4 regions of the Blastococcus sp. TML/C7B genome follow, and region 1 is predicted to be linked to each of the others. Evidence: riboswitches for the same ligand, from Rfam matches in the RefSeq annotation. Region 1 holds a riboswitch; each other region holds the start of a gene.

Region 1 (5,240 bases):
GCCGATCGCCACGAGTTCGCATGACTCGGCGCAGCTGCCGGCGTCGGCCGCTGGGCTGATCAGCCGGCCAGCAGCTCGCCCAGGAGGGCGCCGACGGCCTCGACCTCCACGAGGAAGCCGTCGTGCCCGTAGGGGGACGGGATCAGCCGCAGCGGGACGCCGAGGGCATCGGCCACCCGCTGCTGCAGGGCCGGCGGGTACAGCCGGTCGGTGTCGATCCCGGCGACGACGGTGCGCGCGGTGACCCGGGACAGCGCCGCCTCGACGCCGCCGCGGCCGCGGCCGACGTCCCAGGAGTTCATCGCCTCGGTGAGCACCACGTAGCTGCCGGCGTCGAACCGGCCGACCAGCTTGTCGGCGTGGTGGTCGAGGTAGGAGCCGACGGCGTAGCGGCCGTCCTCCTGCACCCGCGTGCCGAAGCGGGCGTCCAGCTCGAGCGCGCTGCGGTAGGTGAGGTGCGCGATCCGCCGGGCGATGCCCAGCCCGTCGACCGGCGGCTCGGCGGCGTCGTAGTCCCCGCCGCGCCACCGCGGATCGGTGCGCACCGCCGCCTGCTGCGTGGTCTGCGTGCCGATCTGGTCGCCGGTTGGCCGCCGCCCCCGAGGCGAGGAAGAACAACCCGCCCACGCGCTCGGGCAGGGCGACGGCCCACTCCAGGGCGCGCATGCCGCCCATCGAGCCGCCGACGACGCACGTCCAGCGGCCCACGCCGAGCGCGTCGGCCAGCGCCACCTCGACCTGCACCTGGTCGGCGACGGTCACCTCGGGGAAGCGCGAGCCCCAGCGGGCGCCGTCCGGTGCGAGCGAGCCCGGTCCCGTCGTCCCCTGGCAGCCGCCGAGGACGTTGGCGCAGACGACGAACCACCGGTCGGTGTCCAGCGGGCGGCCGGGGCCGACCAGCCCCTCCCACCAGCCCCCGGTCGGGTGCCCCGGCCCGGCGGGGCCGACGACGTGGCTGTCGCCGGTGAGCGCGTGCTCGATCAGGACCGCGTTGCCGCCGTCGGGCGCGAGGGTCCCCCACGTCTCGTAGGCGACCCGCACGGCCGAGAGCTCACCGCCGCGCTCCAAGACGACGGCGGGCAGGTCGAGGAAGAGCCGGTTCCCGACCGGATCCCCCTCGACCCACCCGCCCATGCTACGTCCGGACCCGTCAGGCCGACTTCGCGGCCCGGAACCCGGCCTCGAGGTCGGCGAGGATGTCCTCGATGCCCTCCAGGCCCACGGCCAGGCGCACCAGGCCGGGGGTGACGCCCGTGGTCAGCTGCTCCTCCGGGGTCAGCTGCGAGTGGGTGGTCGACGCCGGGTGGATGACCAGCGAGCGCACGTCACCGATGTTCGCGACGTGGCTGTGCAGCTCGAGGGCCTCGACGAACTTCTGGCCCGCCTCCTTGCCGCCGTGCAGCTCGAAGGTGAGGACGGCGCCCGCGCCCTTGGGCGCGTACTTCTGCTGCGCGGCGTGCCACTGGTTGGTGGGCAGGCCCGCGTAGTTGACCCGGTCGACGGCGTCGTGCGCCTCGAGGAACTCGGCCACCTTCTGCCCGTTCGACACGTGCCGCTCCATGCGCAGCGACAGCGTCTCGATGCCCTGCACCACCAGGAAGGCGTTGAACGGGGAGATGGCCGGGCCCAGGTCGCGCAGCAGCTGCACGCGCGCCTTGAGGGCGTAGGCCGGCGCACCCAGGTCGGCGTAGACGACGCCGTGGTAAGTCGGGTCGGCCGTGGTGAACATGGGGTGCTTGCCGCCGCGCCAGTCGAAGGTGCCGCCGTCGACGATGAGGCCGGCGATCGCGGTGCCGTGGCCGCCGAGGTACTTCGTGGCCGAGTGGACGACGATGTCGGCGCCGAACTCGAACGGGCGGATCAGGTACGGGGTGGCGATCGTGTTGTCGACGATCAGCGGCACGCCGTTGCGGTGCGCGACGCCGGCCACGGCCTCGATGTCGAGGATGTCGCCCTTCGGGTTGCCGATCGTCTCGGCGTAGAAGGCGCGGGTGTTCTCCCGGACCAGGGCCTGCCAGGCCTCCGGGTCGTCGGGGTCCTCGACGAAGGAGACCGTGATGCCGAGCTTGGGCAGCGAGTGGTGCAGCAGGTTGTACGTGCCGCCGTACAGCGAGGCGGAGGCGACGACGTGGTCGCCGGCCTCGGCCAGGTTGAGGATGGCGAGGGTCTCCGCGGCCTGGCCGGAGGAGACCGCGAGCGCGGCGACGCCGCCCTCGAGCGAGGCGACGCGCTGCTCCAGCGCGTCCTGCGTCGGGTTCATGATCCGCGTGTAGATGTTGCCCATCTCGGCCAGCGCGAACAGGTCCGCGGCGTGCTGGCTGTCGCGGAACTGGTAGCTCGTGGTCGCGTAGATCGGCAGCGCGCGGGCGCCGGTCGTCGGGTCGGGGCTGGCTCCGGCGTGGATCTGCCGGGTCTCGAAGCTCCAGTTCTGCGGGTCGCTCATGTGCGCCGTCTCCTCTCGCTCAGGAGATCCCGCGGCGCACGGGAGCTCCGTCCTTGCCCCCGCGGCGGGCGCCGCGCGAGCCGGCTCTTCCCCTGGAGCACCTCAGACGGAGTAGGAGGTTGCCGGGCAGTCAGCCAGGTGCTTCGCACTGCCTCTCGTGAGCCGACGTGATCTTAGGCATCCCGTTGTCCCACGTGAAACACCGGCCCCACGCCCGCCCCGCGCCGGTGACGCCAGGATCAGGTGACCTGATCGTGCTGCGTCCTCCCTCAGCGCAGACCGTGAGGGAGGACGCCCGATGATCAGGTCACCTGATCGTCGACGGGTGGCTGCAGGGGCTCAGAGCACCTTGGAGAGGAACGAGCGGGTGCGCTCGTGCTGCGGGTCGGTGAGCACCTGCCGCGGGTCGCCGGCCTCGACGACGACGCCGTCGTCCATGAAGACCAGGCTGTCGCCGACCTCGCGGGCGAAGCCCATCTCGTGCGTGACCACGACCATCGTCATGCCGTCCTCGGCCAGGCCGCGCATGACGTCGAGGACCTCGCCGACCAGCTCGGGGTCCAGCGCCGACGTGGGCTCGTCGAACAGCATCAGCTTGGGCTGCATCGCCAGCGCGCGGGCGATCGCGACCCGCTGCTGCTGGCCGCCGGAGAGCTGGTTCGGGTAGTTGTGCACCCGGTCGCCGAGCCCGACGCGCTCCAGCAGGGCGGCGCCGCGCTCGCGGGCCTCGGCCCGGCCCACGCCCTTCACCTGCACCGGCGCCTCGGTCACGTTCTCCAGCGCGGTCTTGTGCGGGAACAGGTTGAAGCGCTGGAAGACCATGCCGATGTCGCGGCGCTGGGCGGCCACCTCGGAGTCGCGCAGCTCGTGCAGCCGGCCGCCCTTCTCGCGGTAGCCGACCAGGTGGCCGTCCACCCACAGCCGGCCGGCGTCGATCCGCTCCAGGTGGTTGATGCAGCGCAGGAACGTCGACTTGCCCGACCCGGACGGGCCGACGACGCACATGACCTCGCGCGGGGCGACCTCGAGGTCGATGCCCTTGAGCACCTCGACGTGCCCGAAGCGCTTGTGCACCTGTTCTGCGCGCACCATCGGTGGAGCTGCGGGCGACGGGCTGCTCACGGCGCTGCTCAATGCGTGCTCCCGATCTCGGTGGCCCGGCGGGCGGCCCGCTGCTGCCGCGTCTCGCGCACCCCGAAGCCGCGGCTGAACCGCTTCTCGAGGAAGTACTGGCCGATCATCAGCAGGCTGGCCAGCGCCAGGTACCAGAGGATCGAGGCCACGGCCATCGGGATGACCTGGAAGGTCCGGCTGCCGATGGCGCGCAGCTGGAAGTTGAGCTCGTTGGTCACCGGCACCGCGATGAGCAGCGAGGTGTCCTTGAGCATCGCGATCGTCTCGTTGCCCATCGGCGGGATGATCACCCGCATCGCCTGGGGGAGCACGATCCGACGCATCGTCTGGGCGCGGCTCATGCCCAGGGCGGCGGCGGCCTCGGTCTGCCCGGGGTCGACCGACTGGATGCCGGCGCGGACGATCTCGGCCGCGTAGGCGCCCTCGGAGAGCGCCAGGCCCAGCAGCCCGGCGATGAAACCCCGGAAGATGTCGTTGCCGTCCAGGCTCAGGAAGCGCCAGTCCCCCTCGAAGCCGAACAGGTCCATGATCTGCTGGTCGAAGGGGATGCCGATGTCGTACGTCGAGTACAGCGCCCCGAGGCTGGCCGAGAAGAACAGCAGGACGATGCGCGGGATGGCGCGGAAGAACCAGATGTAGACCCAGGCCGCCCCCGACACGACCGGGTTGGCCGACAGCCGCATGACCGCCAGCACGATGCCCAGCGCGATGCCGATGACCATGGCCAGCACGGTCATGATCAGCGTCGTCCGCGCGCCCCGGAGGACGGCGTCGCTGAACATGTTCTCGACCATGAAGTCCCACTGGAACACCTCGTTGGTGACCAGCATGTTGACGAACATGGCGGCGAGCACCGCGATGACGGCGGTGGCGATCCAGCGGCCGGGGTGCCGCACCGGCACCGCCCGGATGGCCTCGGGCGGTGCCGGTGTCGTGCTCGTGTCGGGCATCGGTCGGGGGAGGGGGATCAGCCGGCCGGGTTGACGGCCGGGGTGTCGATGGCGCCGGCCTCGACGCCCCACTTCTCCAGGATCTCGGCGTAGGTGCCGTCCTCGATCAGCGCGGCGAGCGCGTCGGCCAGGACCTGGGCGAACTCGGTCTGGGCCTTCGGCACGACGTAGCCGTAGGGGGCGGAGTCGTAGATGTCGCCGAGCAGCTCGAGCTTGCCGTTGGTCTGCTGGACGGCGTAGGCCATGACGGGGGAGTCGGCCAGGCTGGCGTCGACGCGACCGGAGACGAGCGCCGCGGTGGCCTCGTCCTGGCCCTCGAACTGCTGGATGTCGATCGCGTCCTTGCCGGCGGCCTCGCAGTCGGCGGAGCGGGCGGTGATGTCGTCGACCTGGACGGTGCCGCGCTGCACGGCGACGGACGCCCCGCAGGCGTCGTCGGCGTCGACGCCCTCCGGGTTGCCCTCCTGCACGGCCCACTGGGTGCCGGCGGAGAAGTAGCTGACCATCGTGGCCTCGGCCAGGCGGTCGGGGTTGATCGTGAACGAGGAGACGCCCGTCTCGTACCGGCCCGAGCCGACGCCGGCGATGATCGAGTCGAACGAGGCCGACTCGAACTCCGCCTCCAGGCCGAGCTTCTGGGCGACGGCGGAGAACAGGTCGACGTCGAAGCCGACGATCGTCTCGCCGTCCTCGTCGATGAACTCGCTCGGCGC
Region 2 (5,240 bases), on a different contig from region 1:
GGAGCCGGCGGACACCGGCTCGGCGGAGGCAGCGATGGACGGCACGAGAACCGCAGGAGATCGCGCGGGTGGCGGCCGCGGCCGGCGCGAAGAAGGCGCACCGGACGTGGGACAAGGTGCTGGTGAGCGCCTTCCTCGCCGGCGCCTACATCGCCTTCGGTGGGCTGGTCGCCATCAGCGTCTCCTCGGGCCTGGACCCGGAGACGTGGGGGACGCTGCCCACCCTGTTCACCGGCGCGACCTTCACGCTCGGGCTCGTGCTGGTGCTCATCGCCGGCTCCGACCTCGCCACCGGCAACATGGCGCTGGTGCCGCTCTCCGCCATGCGCGGGAAGCTGGGCCTCGGCGACGTCGCCAAGAACCTCTCGCTCGTGCTTCTGGGCAACCTCGTCGGCGCCCTGGTCGTGGCGTACTTCCTCGCCGTGCAGACCGGGGTGATCGACGACGCCGACGCGAGCGGGAACGCCGCCCTCACCTACGAGCGGCTCGCGTCCATCGCCGAGGGCAAGGCGCTGGGGGAGTCGGCGTGGCAGACGTTCCTGCGCGCGGTCGGCTGCAACTGGCTGGTCTGCCTGGCCGTGTGGATGTCCCTGGCGGCGACCACCGTCTCGGGCAAGATCCTCGCGATCTTCTTCCCGATCATGGCGTTCGTGGCGATGGGCTTCGACCACGTCGTCGCCAACATGTTCTTCCTGCCGGCGGCCATCTTCGCCGGCGTCCCGGACGTCGGCTGGGGCGAGACGCTGCTCAACTGGCTGCTGGCCGGGGCGGGCAAGCCTCGTCGGCGCGGTGGTCTTCGTGGCCACCTCCTACTGGTACCTCTTCCTCAAGGACCAGCCCGACGAGGAGCCCGACCCGGCCGGCGCGGAGAGCGCCGGGCGGGCCTGAACGCTCAGCGGGTGGGCAGCCCCGCGGCCTGCCACGCCCGGAACCCGCCGACGACGTCGGTCGCGCGGGACAGGCCGAGCGACCGCAGCGCGTCGGCGGCCAGGCTCGAGGTGTAGCCCTCCGAGCACAGGACGACGACGTCGACGTCGTACCCGGTCGCCTCGGGCAGCCGGGCGTCTCCGGCCGGGTCGAACCGCCACTCCAGGACGTTGCGCTCGACGACGAGCGCGCCGGGCACCTCGCCCTCCTGCGCGCGCTGCGCGGCGGGCCGGATGTCGACCAGCAGCGCGCCGCGGGCGACGCGCTCGGCGGCCTGCTCCGGCGTCACCCGGTCCAGCCGGGAGCGGGCCTCGGCCAGCAGCTCGTCGATCGAGCGGGCACCCGCGGGTCGGGTGGTGGTCGGGGCGCTCACCAGTCCACCCCCGCGCGCTCGGTGCCGGTGCGCCGCAGCGCGCCGTCGGCGATCTCGTAGCGGTTCATCCACGCCAGGCCCGGGGTGTAGACGTGCACGCTCACCGCGGCCTGCAGGCCGGTGTTGGTCACCTGGTGCACGTAGTGCGGGCCGAAGTGCCGCACCCGGCCGGCGTCCAGGTCGTGCGCGGAGTCGGTGACGCCGGTCCGCCCGGCGGCCACGACCCGCTCGGTGAGCGTGCCGCGGACGACGGCGAACGCGCCGGAGGAGGTGCCGTGGTCGTGCAGTGGCGTGCCCTGCTCGGGCAGCCAGGAGAGCAGCCACACCTGGGCCGCGCGCAGCTCGGGGTGCAGCGAGGGATCGAGGACGTCGGCGGCGGCCGCCGGGTCGAGCAGGTGGGTCCAGCGGCTGCCGGACCGGTACTCGACCAGGTCGATCCAGTGCGCCGAGGCCGCGGCGAGCGCGGCGGCCAGGCCGGCGGCCCCGGTGCGGCGGGCGGTGCTGTCGGGGGCGGTGCTGTCAGGGGCGGTGCTGTCAGGGGCGGTGCTGTCAGGGGCAGAGCGCAGGAGGGTGCTGTGCGGCATGGGGTTTCCTTGATCGAGGGCGCGCTCGATGACCCCGGCGGTGCCGGGGGAGCGCAGGAGTCGGGGGGTCGGGGCGTGCGTCAGCAGCCCGGACAGAGCGCGCTGGCCGTCCGCAGCAGGTCGACCGCGCAGCGGCGGGTGAAGCGGTTGGCGAGGAGCCGCCGGCGGGTGGTCATCGCGGCGCACCGCCGCGGTGCCCGGCTCGTGCGGCGGCGACCTGCACGGTGGCGAGCTCCAGCCAGCCGTCCAGCGCGCCGGGGGCGTCCCACGCCTTGTCCACCAGGTACAGCCCGCGGGTGGGCGTGATGGCACCGAGCTCGACCAGCACCGGCTTGAGCAGCAGCTCGGGGGCGAGCGCGTGCGTCGGGCCGCCGCCGAGCATGAGCGGCACCGCGGTGACGCCGGCGAGGTCGCCGGTGCCGATCTGGTCGAGGAAGAGCTTGAGCAGGCCGGTGTAGGTGGCCTTGAAGGTCGGGCTGGCGACGACGGCCAGCTCGGCGCCGCGCACGGTCGCCACCGCCTGCTCGACCGCGGGGTCGCCCCAGCCGAGCAGCCCGGCGCCGAGGTCGACCACGTCGATGACGACGTCGGCCGGAGCGCCGGTGAGGCGCTCGACGACCAGCTCGGCGGCCGCCCGCGTGCGGGAGAGCGGCTTGGGGTTGCCGACGACGGCGACGGTGGTCACGCGGGAGCTCCTCGGGGGTCGGGACCGGCAAAGCGCACTATACCGATCGGGTTTGACGTATTGAGTGCTCCCGTGCCAAGGTGGCAGCAGGTCACGAGTGCCAGCGCGAAGCCCCGGCTTGCTGGCCGGCAACCCTCCTCCGCGATGGGGTGCCCCGGGTGACGACCGGGCGGCTGCGGTCCCGCAGCCGCAAGCGCGGACCCGTGCCCGGGTCCCCGACCCGCCAGGAGCACTCCCATGCCCGCACTGCTCGACTGCCCGCCCGCCCCGGCCGTGTCCCGGCCCGGCCTCCGGCCGCTGCTGCCCGTCGTCGGCGCCGACACCGAGGTCCCGCTCGTCCCGGGCGGCCGCACCCGGTACACCGACCTGGACTCCGCGGCGAGCTCCCGGGCGCTGGTGAGCGTCGCCGACCAGGTGGCCGCCGCGCTCCAGCTGTACGCCAGCGTGCACCGGGGTGCGGGCTACCTCTCGCAGGTCTCCACCGCCCTGTACGAGTCGGCGCGGGAGACCGTCGCGCGGTTCGTCGGCGCGCGCGACGACGACGTCTGCGTCCTCACCCGGCACACCACCGACGCCCTCAACCTGCTCGCCGGCTGCGTGGCCGAGGGCGCGGCGGTGCTGGTGCTCGACTGCGAGCACCACGCCGACCTGCTGCCCTGGCAGCGCCGCGGCCCGGTGACCGTGCTGCCGACCGCGCCGACCGTCGTCGGCACGCTCCGCGCGCTGGCCGCCGAGCTGGCCCGCACCCCGTACGCGCTGCTCGCCGTCACCGGCGCGTCCAACGTGACCGGCGAGTCGCTGCCCCTGGAGGAGGTCGTGGCCCTGGCCCGGGCGGCCGGCGCGCGGGTGCTGGTCGACGGCGCCCAGCTCGTGCCGCACCGCGCCTTCTCCCTGGCCGCCACGGGCGCGGACTACGTCGTCCTCTCCGGGCACAAGACCTACGCCCCCTTCGGCGCCGGGGCGCTGGTCGGCCGCCGCGACTGGCTCGACGCCGGCCCCGCCTACCTGGCCGGCGGGGGTGCGGTGCACGAGGTGTCGGTCGCCGAGACCGCGTGGGCACCCGCGCCGCACCGGCACGAGGGTGGCTCGCCCAACGTGCTCGGCGCGGTGGCCCTGGCCGCGGCCTGCGAGGCGCTGGCCGCGCTGCCCGCCGGTGCGCTGGAGGGGCACGAGCGGGCGCTGCGCGAGCGGCTGACGGCGGGCCTGGGCGCGCTGCCCGGCGTCCGGCTGCTGCGCATCTGGGCGGACTCCGCCGAGCCCACCGGCGTCGTGGGGTTCACCGTCGAGGGCGCCGACCCCGGCCTTGTCGCGGCCTACCTCTCCGCCGAGCACGGCATCGGCGTGCGCGACGGGCGGTTCTGCGCCCACCCGCTGCTCGCCCGGCTGGGCGTGCCCGAGGGCGCGCTGCGGGCCAGCGTCGGCGTGGGCAGCACGCTCGACGACGTCGACCGGCTGGTCGACGCCCTCGCGCGGTACCTCGCCGACGGCCCGCGCAACCGCTACGAGCTGGTCGCCGGCCGCTGGCAGCCCGTCGACGACCCGCGCCCGCTGGCCGGCCTCGGCGGGGCCGACCCCGCCGTCGTGGCCCGGGGCGCCGGCTGCGGCCCGGCCACCCGATGACCACTCGCGATCCCCGAGGAGCAGAGACCGTGACCGTTCCCCTCGCCCCGACCGCCGGTCCGGACGCGTCCTTCGCCGAGGACTGGGCGCGCTGGCACCGGGAGCACGAGCTCCGCCGCGCCGATCCGCACGGCTTCCTGGCCGTCACCGGCCTGCACTGGCTGACCGGGCAGCCGCAGCGCCTGCCCGGCGTCCCCGGGGAGTGGTCGACCGGCGCCGACGGCCCGCTGGTCACCCTCGGCCCGGGCGAGGAGCTCGTCGTCGACGGGCACGTCGTCCGCGACCGGCACGCCTTCGGCCCGATCGCCGAGCGGGACGGCCGCACGGCCCGCGCGGGCGAGGTCGAGATCGAGGTGGCCCGCCGCGGCGGGCACGACATCGTCCGGCCGCGCGACCCCGCGCACCCGCTGCGCACGCAGCACCGCGGAACGCCCACGTTCGCGCCGGACCCGCGCTGGGTCGTCCCCGCCCGCTACCAGCCGTTCCCCGCGCCGCGGCCGACGACGGTCGGCGCGGCGGTCGAGGGGCTGGAGCACGTCTACGACGCGCCGGGCCGGGTGGTCTTCGCCGTCGACGGGCAGGAGCTCGCCCTCACCGCCTTCGCCGGCGCCGCCCCGGGCAGCCTGTTCCTCCTCTTCACCGACGTGACGTCCGGCGTCACCACCTACGCGGCCAACCGGTCGCTCGCCGTCGACGCCCCGGCGGCCGACGGCACCGTGACGCTGGACTTCAACCGGGCCACGAACCTGCCGTGCGCCTACACCGACTTCGCCACCTGCCCCCTGCCGCCCGCCGAGAACCGGCTGCCGGTCGCGGTCGAGGCCGGCGAGCAGATCCCGACCGAGAGGCGCTGAACCCGTGTCCGCATCCCCGCTCCACCTGGCCGTGGCTCTCGACGGCGCCGGCTGGCACCCCGCCGCCTGGCGCGAGCCCGACGCCCGACCGCTCGACCTGCTCACCGCGCAGTACTGGCTGGACCTGGTGCAGGAGGCCGAGCGCGGACTGCTCGACCTGGTCACCATCGAGGACGGGCTGGCGATCCAGTCCGCCG
Region 3 (5,240 bases), on a different contig from region 1:
GCTGCGGGTGCGCCGCTCGGTGCTCGACGCGCAGCGCGCCGCGCTGCTGGACTGGCGGGACACCGGCCGGCTGCCCGACGAGAGCCTGCGCATCCTCGAGCGCGAGCTGGACCACGAGGAGCGGCTGCTCCCGGCCCGCCCGGAGCGCTGAGTCCGGTCCTCAGCCCGCGGCGACGTGGGTGCCGAAGGTCCGCGCGTGGTAGGTCAGCGGCGCGCCGGTCCCGGGATCGGCGCGCCGCACCTGCCCCAGCACGATGACGTGGTCGCCGCCGGGCACCAGGCTGGTCACGGTGCACCCCAGCCAGCCGCCGGCGCTGCGCAGCCGCGGAGCGCCGGCGTCGAGCTCCCACGGCACGCCGGCGAACTTGTCCTCGCCCTTGCGCGCGAACGCGTGCGCCAGGGCCCGACTCCCCGACCGCCAGCACCGACAGGCCCAAGGGGCTGCCGACGGCGAGCCGCCGCAGCAGGTCCGAGCGCTCGTCGAGCGCCACCATGACCATGGGCGGGGCCAGCGAGAGCGAGGCGAAGGCGCTCACGGTCGTGCCGTGCGGCACTCCCCCGGTCAGCGTGGAGACGACGGCGACCGGGGTGGCCACGCCGGCCATGACCGCGCGGAAGTCGTCGGCCAGGGCGACCGCAGGGGCGCTCACGCCGCACCCGCGACCGGGAGGGCGGCGGCCGGCTCGGTGACCGCGGACCACAGGGTGCGGGCGAGCGCGTCGTTCTGCCGGAAGAAGGGCGCGTTGGTGCGCGGCCGGGCGAAGGCGGCGACCTGCGCCCCCGCCGTCCAGAAGCCGACGGCGAACAGCCGAGGCCGCACCCCGCCGGTCGCCGTCCGGACGCGCAGCGACGGGTCGACGTCCAGCCGGCCGGTGCGCCGGTGCCCCGCCGGCGCGGCCGGGTCGGCCAGCACGCGCTCGGCGGCCGCACCGCGGGCCAGCAGGGCGGTGACCAGCGCGTCGGGGGTGGCGCTCACGTCGGGTTCGGGGATGCGGGCCTCCACCAGGGCGCGGGCCTCGACCGCACCGGGCGCGCTGGGCGAGACGGCCCGGAAGACGCCGGCCCGCTCGTCGAGCACCACCTCGACGTCGGCGCCGAGGAACCGGAGCACGCCGGCCTCGGACAGCGCCAGCAGCTCCTCGAGCCGGGGACCCGGCGGGCCGCTGGCCAGGTAGCTGAACAGGTTCATCCACCACCCGGAGAGGTCCTCGCACTCCGAGCGGGGGGTGAGCCGGCGCCCGGTGACCAGCGCGGCGAGGGTGCCGTGGCACTGCAGCAGCGCGAGGAAGACCGCCGAGTCGGCGCTGTGCCGGGGGTCGGCGGCGCGGTCCAGGCTCTGCCGCACGTGCCCGCGGACCCACTCCTGGAGCTCGTGGGAGTCGTCGAAGCGCACCCCCGCCAGCGGCCGGTCCAGCGCGGCGAGGTCGAACCGGTCGGCCGGATCGGGCACCGCCTCGGCGGCCAGCCGGGCCAGCTCCGCAGGGCCGGCCGCGACGTACCGTTCGGCGAACTCCGCCCAGGGCAGCGCGGTGCGTTCGGGGAAGGCGCGGAACAGCTCGGTGTAGTGCGCCCAGCCCAGCTCGCGGGTGATCAGCGGGGCGAGGTCGGCCCGCAGGTCCAGCTGCCGCGCCGGCCCGAAGGCGGCGTCCACGGCGGCCGGGGTGAAGAAGCGCAGCGGCACCGGCGGGCCGGCCCACGGGTAGCCGAGCTTCGGCCGGTAGGGCACCCCGCGGCGCGAGCCGACGTGCAGCACCGGCTCGCGACCGCTGGGCAGGTAGCGCAGCCGCCCCTCGCCGGTGCGCTCGAAGGCGCCCCCGCGGCCGCTGGTGAGCAGCACCACGAGGTCGACGAACGCCAGCCCCGCGCCGCGCACGAGCACGTCCTCCCCCGGCGCCAGCACCGACAGGTCGACGTCGGCGGTGTAGGCGGTGGGCAGGTAGGTGAGGCCGGCGGCCGCCGCCCGCGCGGCGGTGCGCCGCTCGGCGGGGGTCGGTGCGGCGTCCAGGTGGCCCTGCGCGAGCAGGACGGCGTCCACGTCGAGCACGACCCCGTCGGCGAGGTGCACCGTCGCGCCGTCGGGGCGGTCGTCGACGTCCACCGCGCGGGTGCGGTGCACCAGGACGTCGGCCCACGGCGCGGCGTCGGCGACCACCCGGTCCAGCGCCCAGGCGAGGTAGGCGCTGACCAGCGGCCGGGACGGGAAGGACGCCGGCCCCAGCCGCCGCGCCTCGCGACCGACGGCGGAGTCGGCGGGCAGCCCTCGGCCGACGTCCTGCACCCACTGCCAGAGGGTGCTGCCGTCGGTCACCGGTCCCTCGACGACGACGGACCGGTCGGGCAGCACGGTGACGTCGCCGACCAGCGAGTTCGCCCACAGCAGGTCGGGCTGCGCGGCGCGCCAGACCCGGCCACCACCGGCGGGGTGCGGATCGACGAGGTGCACGGTCAGCCGGGCGCCGCCGGAGAGGGCGGGGGCGTTGGCGACCAGGCGCTCGAGCACGCCGATCGCCGTCGGGCCGGCGCCGACGACGCACAAGGACGGGCCGGGCAGGAAGCGGGAGTGCGGGGCGGGTGCGGACATGCGGGGTCGTCTCCAGTACCGGTGCGGACGCGCGAGGACGGGGTGGTCAGCGCGTCGGACAGAGGGCACTGCAGGTGCGCAGGAGGTCGACGTGCCGGCGGGAGCGCAGCGGGGTCGCGACCACGGGCCGGCCTCCTCCCTGGCGCACGGACGTCTGCTCCCGGGCGGGGCGACTGGACTATGTCTACCAAACCGATCGGGTTTGACGGTCATCCGTTCCGTGCCCTACAGTCCCGGCTCAGGTCCTGAGCGCCAGCACCAAGCCCCGGCTCGCTGGCCGGCAACCCTCCGCTGTGACGGGGTGCCCCGGGTGACGACCAGGCGGGCACGTCCGTGCCCGCAAGCCAGCCGGCCCCTGCACGGGGTCGAGAGCGAGGAGCCACGACGTGGGACAGGTGAGCGCGCGCACCCGGCGCATCCCGTCGCTCGACCTCGTCGGCCGCCCTGCGGTCGACCTGCTGCGCACCAGCAGCGCGCTCTGTCGCTGACCCGTTCCTGACCGGTCCACCGGTCCCCGCGGCCCGGCCGCTCCCCCTCCCCTGCGCTGCTCCACCGCGCCGTCGTCCCGGCGGCACCGGTGGCCTGCCCGCGCGTCCCCGCCCAGGAGTTCCCGCATGCCCAGCTCCCCTCCCCCGCGTCCCCGGACCGCCCGGTGACCGCCGCTCCGCGGCTCGAGGCAGTTCGCGTCCACCCGGACGACGCGCTGGCCCGCCCGCTGTTCGCCGAGCTCGCCGTCGAGTACGACACCCGCTACCGCGGGCTGTTCGGCGACACCAGCGCCGAGTTCGCCCGCCACCCCGCCGAGGAGTTCCTGCCGCCGCACGGCGAGCTGGTGCTGCTCCTCGAGGACGGCGTCCCCGTCGCCGGCGGTGCGTTCCGCCGCCACCGCGACCCCGGGACGGCGGAGGTCAAGCGGATGTGGACGGCGTCGGCCCACCGCCGGCGCGGCCTGGCCCGCCGGATCCTCGCCGAGCTCGAGCAGCGGGCCGCCGCGCGCGGCTACACCCGCCTATACCTCACCACCGGCCCGCTGCAGCCCGAGGCGAGGGCGCTCTACCTCGCCGCCGGCTGGACCCCGCTGTTCGACCCGGCCGCCCCGCGCCCGACCGAGCTCGAGGCGATGCGCGGGCTGCCGCCGGCCGACCTCCTCTACGCCTTCGAGACCTCCCTGGGAGGGACCCCGTGACCACACTCGACGAGCGCCCGCCCGCGGCGACCGCCGTCCCGCCGCCGACCGGCACGCCCTACGACGAGCTGCGCGTCGTCCCCGCCCGCCACCCCGGCCGCTGGGTCGCCACCGCCGGCGTCGCCGTCCTGCTCGCCATGGCGGTCAACAGCCTGGTGACCAACCCGCGGTGGGAGTGGGACGTCGTCGGCGCCTACCTCACCGAGGAGTCGATCGTCCGCGGCGTCTGGACCACCGTCCAGCTCACCCTGATCACCGCGGTGCTGGGCTTCGCGCTCGGCACGGTGCTGGCGCTCATGCGGCTGAGCAGGTCGCCGCTGCTGCAGGCGGTGAGCTGGGGCTACACGTGGGTGTTCCGCTCCGTGCCGCTGATCCTGCAGTTGCTGCTCTGGTACAACCTCGCCTACCTGTACCAGCGGCTGGAGTTCGGCATCCCGTTCGGGCCGGCGTTCGCCGGGGTCGAGACGCTCTCGCTGATCGACAAGTTCGGCGCCGCGGTGCTGGGCCTCGGCCTGCACCAGGCCGCCTACTCGGCGGAGATCGTCCGGGCCGGGATCCTCTCGGTCGACCAGGGCCAGCTCGAGGCCGCCGCGTCGCTGGGCATCCCGCGGCGGCGGCAGAGCACCCGCATCGTGCTGCCCCAGGCGATGCGCTCGATCGTGCCGACGGCGGTGAACGAGATCATCGGCCTGTTCAAGGGCACCTCGATCGTCTACGTGCTGGCGCTGGGCGAGCTCTTCTACACCGTCAGCGTCATCTACGGCCGGACCCAGCGGGTGCTGCCGATGCTCCTGGTCGCGGCGGTCTGGTACGTCGTGCTGACCACGGTCATCACGGTGGTCCAGTACTACGTCGAGCGGTACTACGCCCGCGGCGCCGTGCGCACGCTGCCACCGACACCCCTGCAACGGCTGCGCGGCAACCTCACCGCCGGCCTGGCCCGCGTGCGCACCGCCCGCGAGGTGGCCCGGTGACCGCCGTGGCGGACCCCCGTCCGGGGCGGGTGGAGGTGCACGGCGTGCACAAGTCCTTCGGTGCCCTCGAGGTGCTGCACGGCGTCGACCTCGTCGTGGAGCCCGGCAGCGTCACCGTCGTCCTCGGCCCGTCGGGCTCGGGCAAGTCGACGCTGCTGCGCAGCATCAACCACCTGGAGAAGGTCGACCGCGGCTTCGTCGCGCTCGACGGCGAGCTGGTCGGGTACCGGCGCAAGGCGCACCGCGGCGGCACCGACCGGCTGCACGAGCTGCCCGAGCGGGACCTGCTCCGGCAGCGCACCCGGTTCGGCTTCGTCTTCCAGTCGTTCAACCTCTTCCCGCACCTGACCGCGCTGGAGAACGTCGTCGAGGCACCGGTGTCGGCCCAGGGCCGGCCCCGGGCCGAGGTGGAGGGCGAGGCGCGCGAGCTGCTGGACCGCGTCGGGTTGGCCGACAAGGCCGACGCCTACCCCCGGCAGCTCTCCGGCGGGCAGCAGCA
Region 4 (5,240 bases), 750 kb from region 1:
TGGCCGGGTCAGCGGCGGAGATCGAGGCGGTGGCCGCGATCTGCTCCTTGGTCTCGACGTCCTTGGCGGTCGAGAGGAGGTACTCGCTGACCGACGCGACGGCGGCCTCGATGCCCTTCTTCAGGGCCATCGGGTTGGCGCCGGCGGCGACGTTGCGCAGACCCTCGCGCACGAGCGCCTGGGCCAGCACGGTGGCGGTGGTCGTGCCGTCACCCGCGACGTCGTCGGTCTTCTTGGCGACCTCCTTGACGAGCTCGGCCCCGATCTTCTCCCACGGGTCCTCGAGCTCGATCTCCTTGGCGATGCTCACACCATCGTTGGTGATGGTGGGCGCGCCCCACTTCTTCTCAAGAACGACGTTCCGGCCACGGGGGCCGAGGGTCACCTTGACGGCGTCGGCGAGGGTGTTCATGCCCCGCTCGAGGCCGCGGCGCGCCTCTTCGTTGAACGCGATCATCTTGGCCATGTGGTGATGTCCTCCGAGCATGGATCGCTGCACGGCCGGGTGGGTGCCCGCGACGGACGACACCGGGGGACGCGGACTCCCTTGCGTCCGCGCGCCAGTGCCTCACCGTTCCGACCTGATTGGCACTCGGGAGCCCCGAGTGCCAGAAACGAGTCTGGCACTCGACCCTGGCGAGTGCAAGGAGGGGTCCCCCGGAACGCCGGAGGCCCGGCCCCTCGCGGGGACCGGGCCTCCGGGTCGTGCCGGCGTTCTCAGGCGCTGCGCACCGCGTCGGCCTGCGGGCCCTTGGCCCCCTGGACGACCTCGAACTCGACGCGCTGGCCCTCGTCGAGGGACTTGTAGCCGTCCATCTGGATGGCCGAGTAGTGGACGAAGACGTCCTGGCCGCCGTCGACGGCGATGAAGCCGAAGCCCTTCTCGGCGTTGAACCACTTCACGGTGCCCTGTGCCACGTGTGCTCCCACGTTTCGTGCATGCGGTCGTCCCATCCTGATGAACGGACGAGGTCTCGCTCTTCCGCCCGCGAACACGAACATGGAGGTCGAACCGGGCGGAAAGGTACAGCAGAGTGACGTGGCACACACGCATTTCGGGCACGACTCGTTGCCGGATCCGGCGAACGGTGTCACCTGAACCGGTGACACCGTCCGCGGTCAGCCGATCAGACCGGCCTGGCGGGCCGACTTCAGCGAGGGCTCGACGGTGTGCGTCGGGCCGACGACCGGCTCCAGCGGGTCGAGGGTCTTGAGCCCCTCCCCGGTGTTGAGGACGACGGTCTCCTTCGCCGGGTCCAGCCGCCCGTTCCCCACCAGCTGCCGCAGCACGGCGACGGTGACGCCGCCCGCGGTCTCGGCGAAGACGCCGGTGGTGCGGGCGAGGTCGCGGATGCCCTGGACGATCTCGTCGTCGCCCACCCGGCCCACGGCGCCCCCGGTGCGGCGGATCGCGTCGAGCGCGTACGGGCCGTCGGCGGGGTTGCCGATGTTGAGCGACTTGGCGATCCCGGTCGGCTTGACCGGCTTCACGACGTCCCAGCCGTTGTCGAAGGCCGTGGCGATCGGGTCGCAGCCGGCCGACTGCGCGCCGAAGATCGTCCACTCGGTGGCCTCGACGATGCCGGCGGCGGTGAGCTCGCGGAAGGCCTTGTCCACCTTGGTGAGCAGCGAGCCCGAGGCCATCGGGATGACGACCTGCGCGGGGATCCGCCAGCCCAGCTGCTCGGCCAGCTCGTAGCCCATCGTCTTGGAGCCCTCGGCGTAGTAGGGCCGCACGTTCTGGTTGACGAAGGCGGTGTCCTCGAACTCGTCGGTCTCGGCGAGCTCGCTGGTCAGCCGGTTGACGTCGTCGTAGGAGCCGTCGACGGCGACCAGCGTCTGCCCGTACACCGCCGACTGCACGATCTTGCCCGGCTCCAGGTCGGAGGGGACGAACACGAACGAGGGCAGACCCATGCGCGCGGCGTGCGCGGCCACGGAGTTGGCCAGGTTGCCGGTCGAGGCGGCGGCGATCTTCGTGTAGCCCAGCCCCTTGGCCGCGGTGGCGGCGAGGCTGACCACGCGGTCCTTGAAGGAGTGCGTGGGGTTGGCCGAATCGTCCTTCACCCAGAGCCCGCCGGTGAGGCCCAGCTCCTCGGCCAGCCGGTCGGCGCGGACCAGCGGCGTCATCCCCGGGTCGAGCGAGACGCGGGAGGCCGGGTCCTGGCCGACCGGCAGCAGCGCGACGTAGCGCCAGATGTTCTGCGGCCCCGCCTCGATCTGCTCCCGGGTCACCGCCTTCATCAGCTCGGGGTCGTAGTCGACCTCCAGCGGCCCGAAGCACTCGGCGCAGGCGTGCTCGGCGATGAGACCGAAGGTGGCGCCGCAGTTGCGGCAGATCAGCCCGCGCGCGGGGCAGGGCGGCACCGGGCCACCGGCGTGCGAGTCGGCCTGGAGAGAACCGGGAGCGGTCAGAGTCATGCGACGACTACCTCCTCATCTTCCCCGCGTCGGGCCGTCGAGCCGCGCGGGACGGAATTGGCACCTCCCGCTGCAGACGTGCGCGCAGTCGGCGGTTGCCGGGGCTTCATCGGGCCGTGTCCCTCTGCCCCTCTGGATGAGTGAACGACCGAACTCTACCCACCGGGCGGCCGGTAGCGAGCGGCGGACAGGATGGGGCGCGTGGCAGCACGCATCGTCTACACCGATCTCGACGGCACGATGGTGGGGCCGCGGGGGTCGTTCTGGCACACCGCCGGCCGCGATCTGACCGCCGACCCGGCGACGGCGCTGCTGGAGCTGCACCGCGCCGGGATCCCGTTGGTGCTGGTCAGCGGCCGGACGCTGGACCAGGTGGTGGAGGCCGGCCGGATCTTCGCCGCCGACGGCGCGATCGCCGAGCTGGGCGCGACGGTCAGCTGGGACGGCGGCCGGGAGCGCCGGCAGCTCACCGGCGAGCTGCCCGCCGAGCACGAGGGGCGCACGCCCATGGAGGCCATGGCCGCGCTCGGCGTCGTCGAGGAGTTGATGGCAGCGCACCCCGGCCGGCTGGAGTGGCACGCGCCGTGGCACGCCACGCACGAGACCGACGCGCTGCTCCGCGGCCGGGTGGACGCCCGCGCCGTCGACACCTGGCTGGCCGAGCGCGGCCTGGGCTGGCTGACCCTCAACGACAACGGCGCGATCCAGCGGACGTCGCGGATGACGCTGGCCCCCGATCCCGCGCCGCCGCGGGTCTACCACCTCATGCCGCGCGGGATCTCCAAGGGCGCCGCCATCGCCTGGGACCTCGAGCGCCGCGGCATCGACCCGGCCGACGCGGTGGCGATCGGCGACAGCACCAGCGACCTGGACATGGCCGCCGCCGTCGGCCGGCTGTGGATCACCGCCAACGGCGCGGCGGTCGACGGGATGGCCGACCGGATCGCCGCCGTCCCGAACGCCGCGGTGACCGGGGCGCCCATGGGCGAGGGCTGGGCGCAGGCGGTGCGGGCGAGCCTCTGAGCGCGCGGGTCACCGGTCCAGCGGCCGCACGACCCGGCGGCACCGGCGGCAGGCCGCCGTCCCGTCGGGACGCAGCGGGCCGAAGCGGTGCCCGCGCCACCAGCAGACCAGGCGCGCACGCACCGTGCTGGGCGGGGTCACGCCGGGCAAGCTAGCTGGTCACGTCGCGGCGGGCGAAGGCGCGGAAGCCCAGCGCGGTGAACAGCGCCGCGTAGACCAGGGACTGCACGACGCCGCGGAACAGGTCGCCGTCCTGGACCGGGGTCTGCAGCAGGTCGACCCAGGCGAACTCGCCGGCGGTCGGGAACCAGTCGCGCAGCGAGCCCAGCTGCTCGACCTGGTCGAGGATGGCGAAGACGAACATGGTGAACACCGCGCCGCCGACGGCGGCCAGCGGCGCATCGGTGATCGTGGAGAACCAGAACGCCAGGGTGCCCACGACCAGCAGGTGGACGGCGAGGTAGCCGAGCATCCCGGCCCAGCCGCACGAACCCCTCCCCCTGCGCCAGCGTCACGCCGATCGGGGTCTCGACGGCGCCGAACCCGAAGGCGATCGAGCCGGCCACCACCGCGACGGCGGTGAGCGTCAGCAGCGCACCCACCGACAGCACCAGCGCGGCCAGCCACTTCTGCCGGAGCAGCCGCATCCGCGGCACCGGCGTCGCGAGCGTGTAGCGCAGCGCGCCCCACTGCGCCTCGCTGGCCACGGTGTCGCCGAAGAACAGCGCGAAGACGACGACGAGGAAGAAGCCGGTGGTCGCGAAGAGCACGAACAGGGTGAAGTTCAGCCCGCTGGCGGTGGCGACGTCGACCAGGTTGATCCGGTCGTTCCCGCGGGCGTTCTCGCTCGCCCCCAGCTGCAGCGCGGCGATGAGCAGCAGCGGCAGCGCGGCCATGAGCGCCAGCACGCCGAGCGTCCGGCGCCGGGCGAACTGGCGGCGCAGCTCGACGGTCAGCCGCAGCGTGCGCGAGGGCCGGTAGCCCTGGACCGCGCCGCTGGCCTGGACCCCCGGGGCAGAAATGGCCATTTCTGCCCTGTCGTCGGTGCTCATGACTCCCCCACCAGCGCCAGGAAGGCGTCCTCGAGCCGGCGCCGCGGCGTGAACTGGTCGACCGCGATGCCGGCCGCCACCAGCGCCTGCAGCGCCGCGGCGCGGCCGTGGCCGTCCAGGTCGGCCACGAGCCCGTCGTCGGTCCGCGCGGCGGTCACCCCGGGCAGGCCCTCCAGGACGGCGATCGCCCGGTCGGTGTCGGCCTCGGCCACCCCGACGAGCACCGCGCCGCCCACGCCGACGATCTCCTCGACCGTGCCCTGCGCGATCTTCCGGCCCTTCGCCATGACGACGACGTGGCTGCAGGTCTGCTCGATCTCGCTGAGCAGGTGGCTGGAGACGATGACCGTGCGCCCGGTCGCGGCGTAGGAGCGCAGCACCTCGCGCATCGCGTGGATCTGCGGCGGGTCAAGCCCGTTGGTCGGCTCGTCGAGCACCAGCAGGTCGGGGAGCCCGAGCATCGCCTGGGCGATCGCGACGCGCTGCCGCATGCCCTGGCTGTACCGGCGGACCGGCCGGTCGAGCGCGGCACCGAGGCCCGCGACCTCGATCGCCTCCTCCATGTGCGCATCCTCCGCCGGGCGGCCGGTCGCGGCCCAGTACAGCCGGAGGTTCTCCCGGCCGGACAGGTGCGGCAGCAGGCCGGTGCCCTCGACGAACGAGCCCAGCCGGGACAGCACCGGGGCGCCCGGGCCGGCGGCGTGACCGAAGACGCTGATCCGCCCCTCCGTCGGCCGGATGAGC

Evidence for each region. A riboswitch is a leader RNA that binds a small molecule or an ion and turns the genes downstream of it on or off. The one in region 1 is predicted to bind S-adenosylmethionine.
Region 2: another riboswitch for S-adenosylmethionine. It lies ahead of JKP76_RS13475 (aminotransferase class V-fold PLP-dependent enzyme); the one in region 1 lies ahead of JKP76_RS05880 (bifunctional o-acetylhomoserine/o-acetylserine sulfhydrylase).
Region 3: another riboswitch for S-adenosylmethionine. It lies ahead of JKP76_RS24100 (putative leader peptide); the one in region 1 lies ahead of JKP76_RS05880 (bifunctional o-acetylhomoserine/o-acetylserine sulfhydrylase).
Region 4: another riboswitch for S-adenosylmethionine. It lies ahead of thrC (threonine synthase); the one in region 1 lies ahead of JKP76_RS05880 (bifunctional o-acetylhomoserine/o-acetylserine sulfhydrylase).

Annotation. Positions count from the first base shown of each region.
Region 1 covers NZ_JAEOAA010000001.1:1,216,945-1,222,184, forward strand. Annotated here, with positions in the region: gene JKP76_RS20450 (alpha/beta fold hydrolase) at 60-545, opposite strand; partial or broken gene JKP76_RS20455 (alpha/beta fold hydrolase) at 643-1,134, opposite strand; gene JKP76_RS05880 (bifunctional o-acetylhomoserine/o-acetylserine sulfhydrylase) at 1,151-2,443, opposite strand; SAM riboswitch class IV at 2,488-2,606, opposite strand; gene JKP76_RS05885 (amino acid ABC transporter ATP-binding protein) at 2,783-3,535, opposite strand; gene JKP76_RS05890 (amino acid ABC transporter permease) at 3,574-4,527, opposite strand; gene JKP76_RS05895 (ABC transporter substrate-binding protein) at 4,545-5,240, opposite strand, start outside.
Region 2 covers NZ_JAEOAA010000002.1:94,222-99,461, forward strand. Annotated here, with positions in the region: gene JKP76_RS13450 (formate/nitrite transporter family protein) at 69-1,004, shown strand; gene JKP76_RS13455 (rhodanese-like domain-containing protein) at 893-1,300, opposite strand; gene JKP76_RS24090 (cysteine dioxygenase family protein) at 1,297-1,626, opposite strand; gene JKP76_RS24095 (hypothetical protein) at 1,814-1,897, shown strand; gene JKP76_RS13470 (NADPH-dependent FMN reductase) at 2,057-2,569, opposite strand; SAM riboswitch class IV at 2,659-2,771, shown strand; gene JKP76_RS13475 (aminotransferase class V-fold PLP-dependent enzyme) at 2,807-4,189, shown strand; gene JKP76_RS13480 (DUF1684 domain-containing protein) at 4,219-5,043, shown strand; gene JKP76_RS13485 (LLM class flavin-dependent oxidoreductase) at 5,048-5,240, shown strand, end outside.
Region 3 covers NZ_JAEOAA010000002.1:106,157-111,396, reverse strand. Annotated here, with positions in the region: gene JKP76_RS22565 (flavin reductase family protein) at 161-355, opposite strand; partial or broken gene JKP76_RS22560 (flavin reductase) at 474-605, opposite strand; gene JKP76_RS13530 (FAD/NAD(P)-binding domain-containing protein) at 647-2,581, opposite strand; SAM riboswitch class IV at 2,823-2,931, shown strand; gene JKP76_RS24100 (putative leader peptide) at 2,968-3,069, shown strand; gene JKP76_RS13525 (GNAT family N-acetyltransferase) at 3,234-3,767, shown strand; gene JKP76_RS13520 (amino acid ABC transporter permease) at 3,764-4,741, shown strand; gene JKP76_RS13515 (amino acid ABC transporter ATP-binding protein) at 4,738-5,240, shown strand, end outside.
Region 4 covers NZ_JAEOAA010000001.1:464,588-469,827, forward strand. Annotated here, with positions in the region: gene groL (chaperonin GroEL) at 1-466, opposite strand, end outside; gene JKP76_RS02315 (cold-shock protein) at 718-918, opposite strand; gene thrC (threonine synthase) at 1,120-2,421, opposite strand; SAM riboswitch class I at 2,434-2,564, opposite strand; gene JKP76_RS02325 (HAD family hydrolase) at 2,614-3,444, shown strand; gene JKP76_RS22025 (hypothetical protein) at 3,454-3,585, opposite strand; gene JKP76_RS20080 (hypothetical protein) at 3,596-3,916, opposite strand; partial or broken gene JKP76_RS20085 (ABC transporter permease subunit) at 4,050-4,496, opposite strand; gene JKP76_RS02335 (alpha/beta fold hydrolase) at 4,493-5,240, opposite strand, start outside.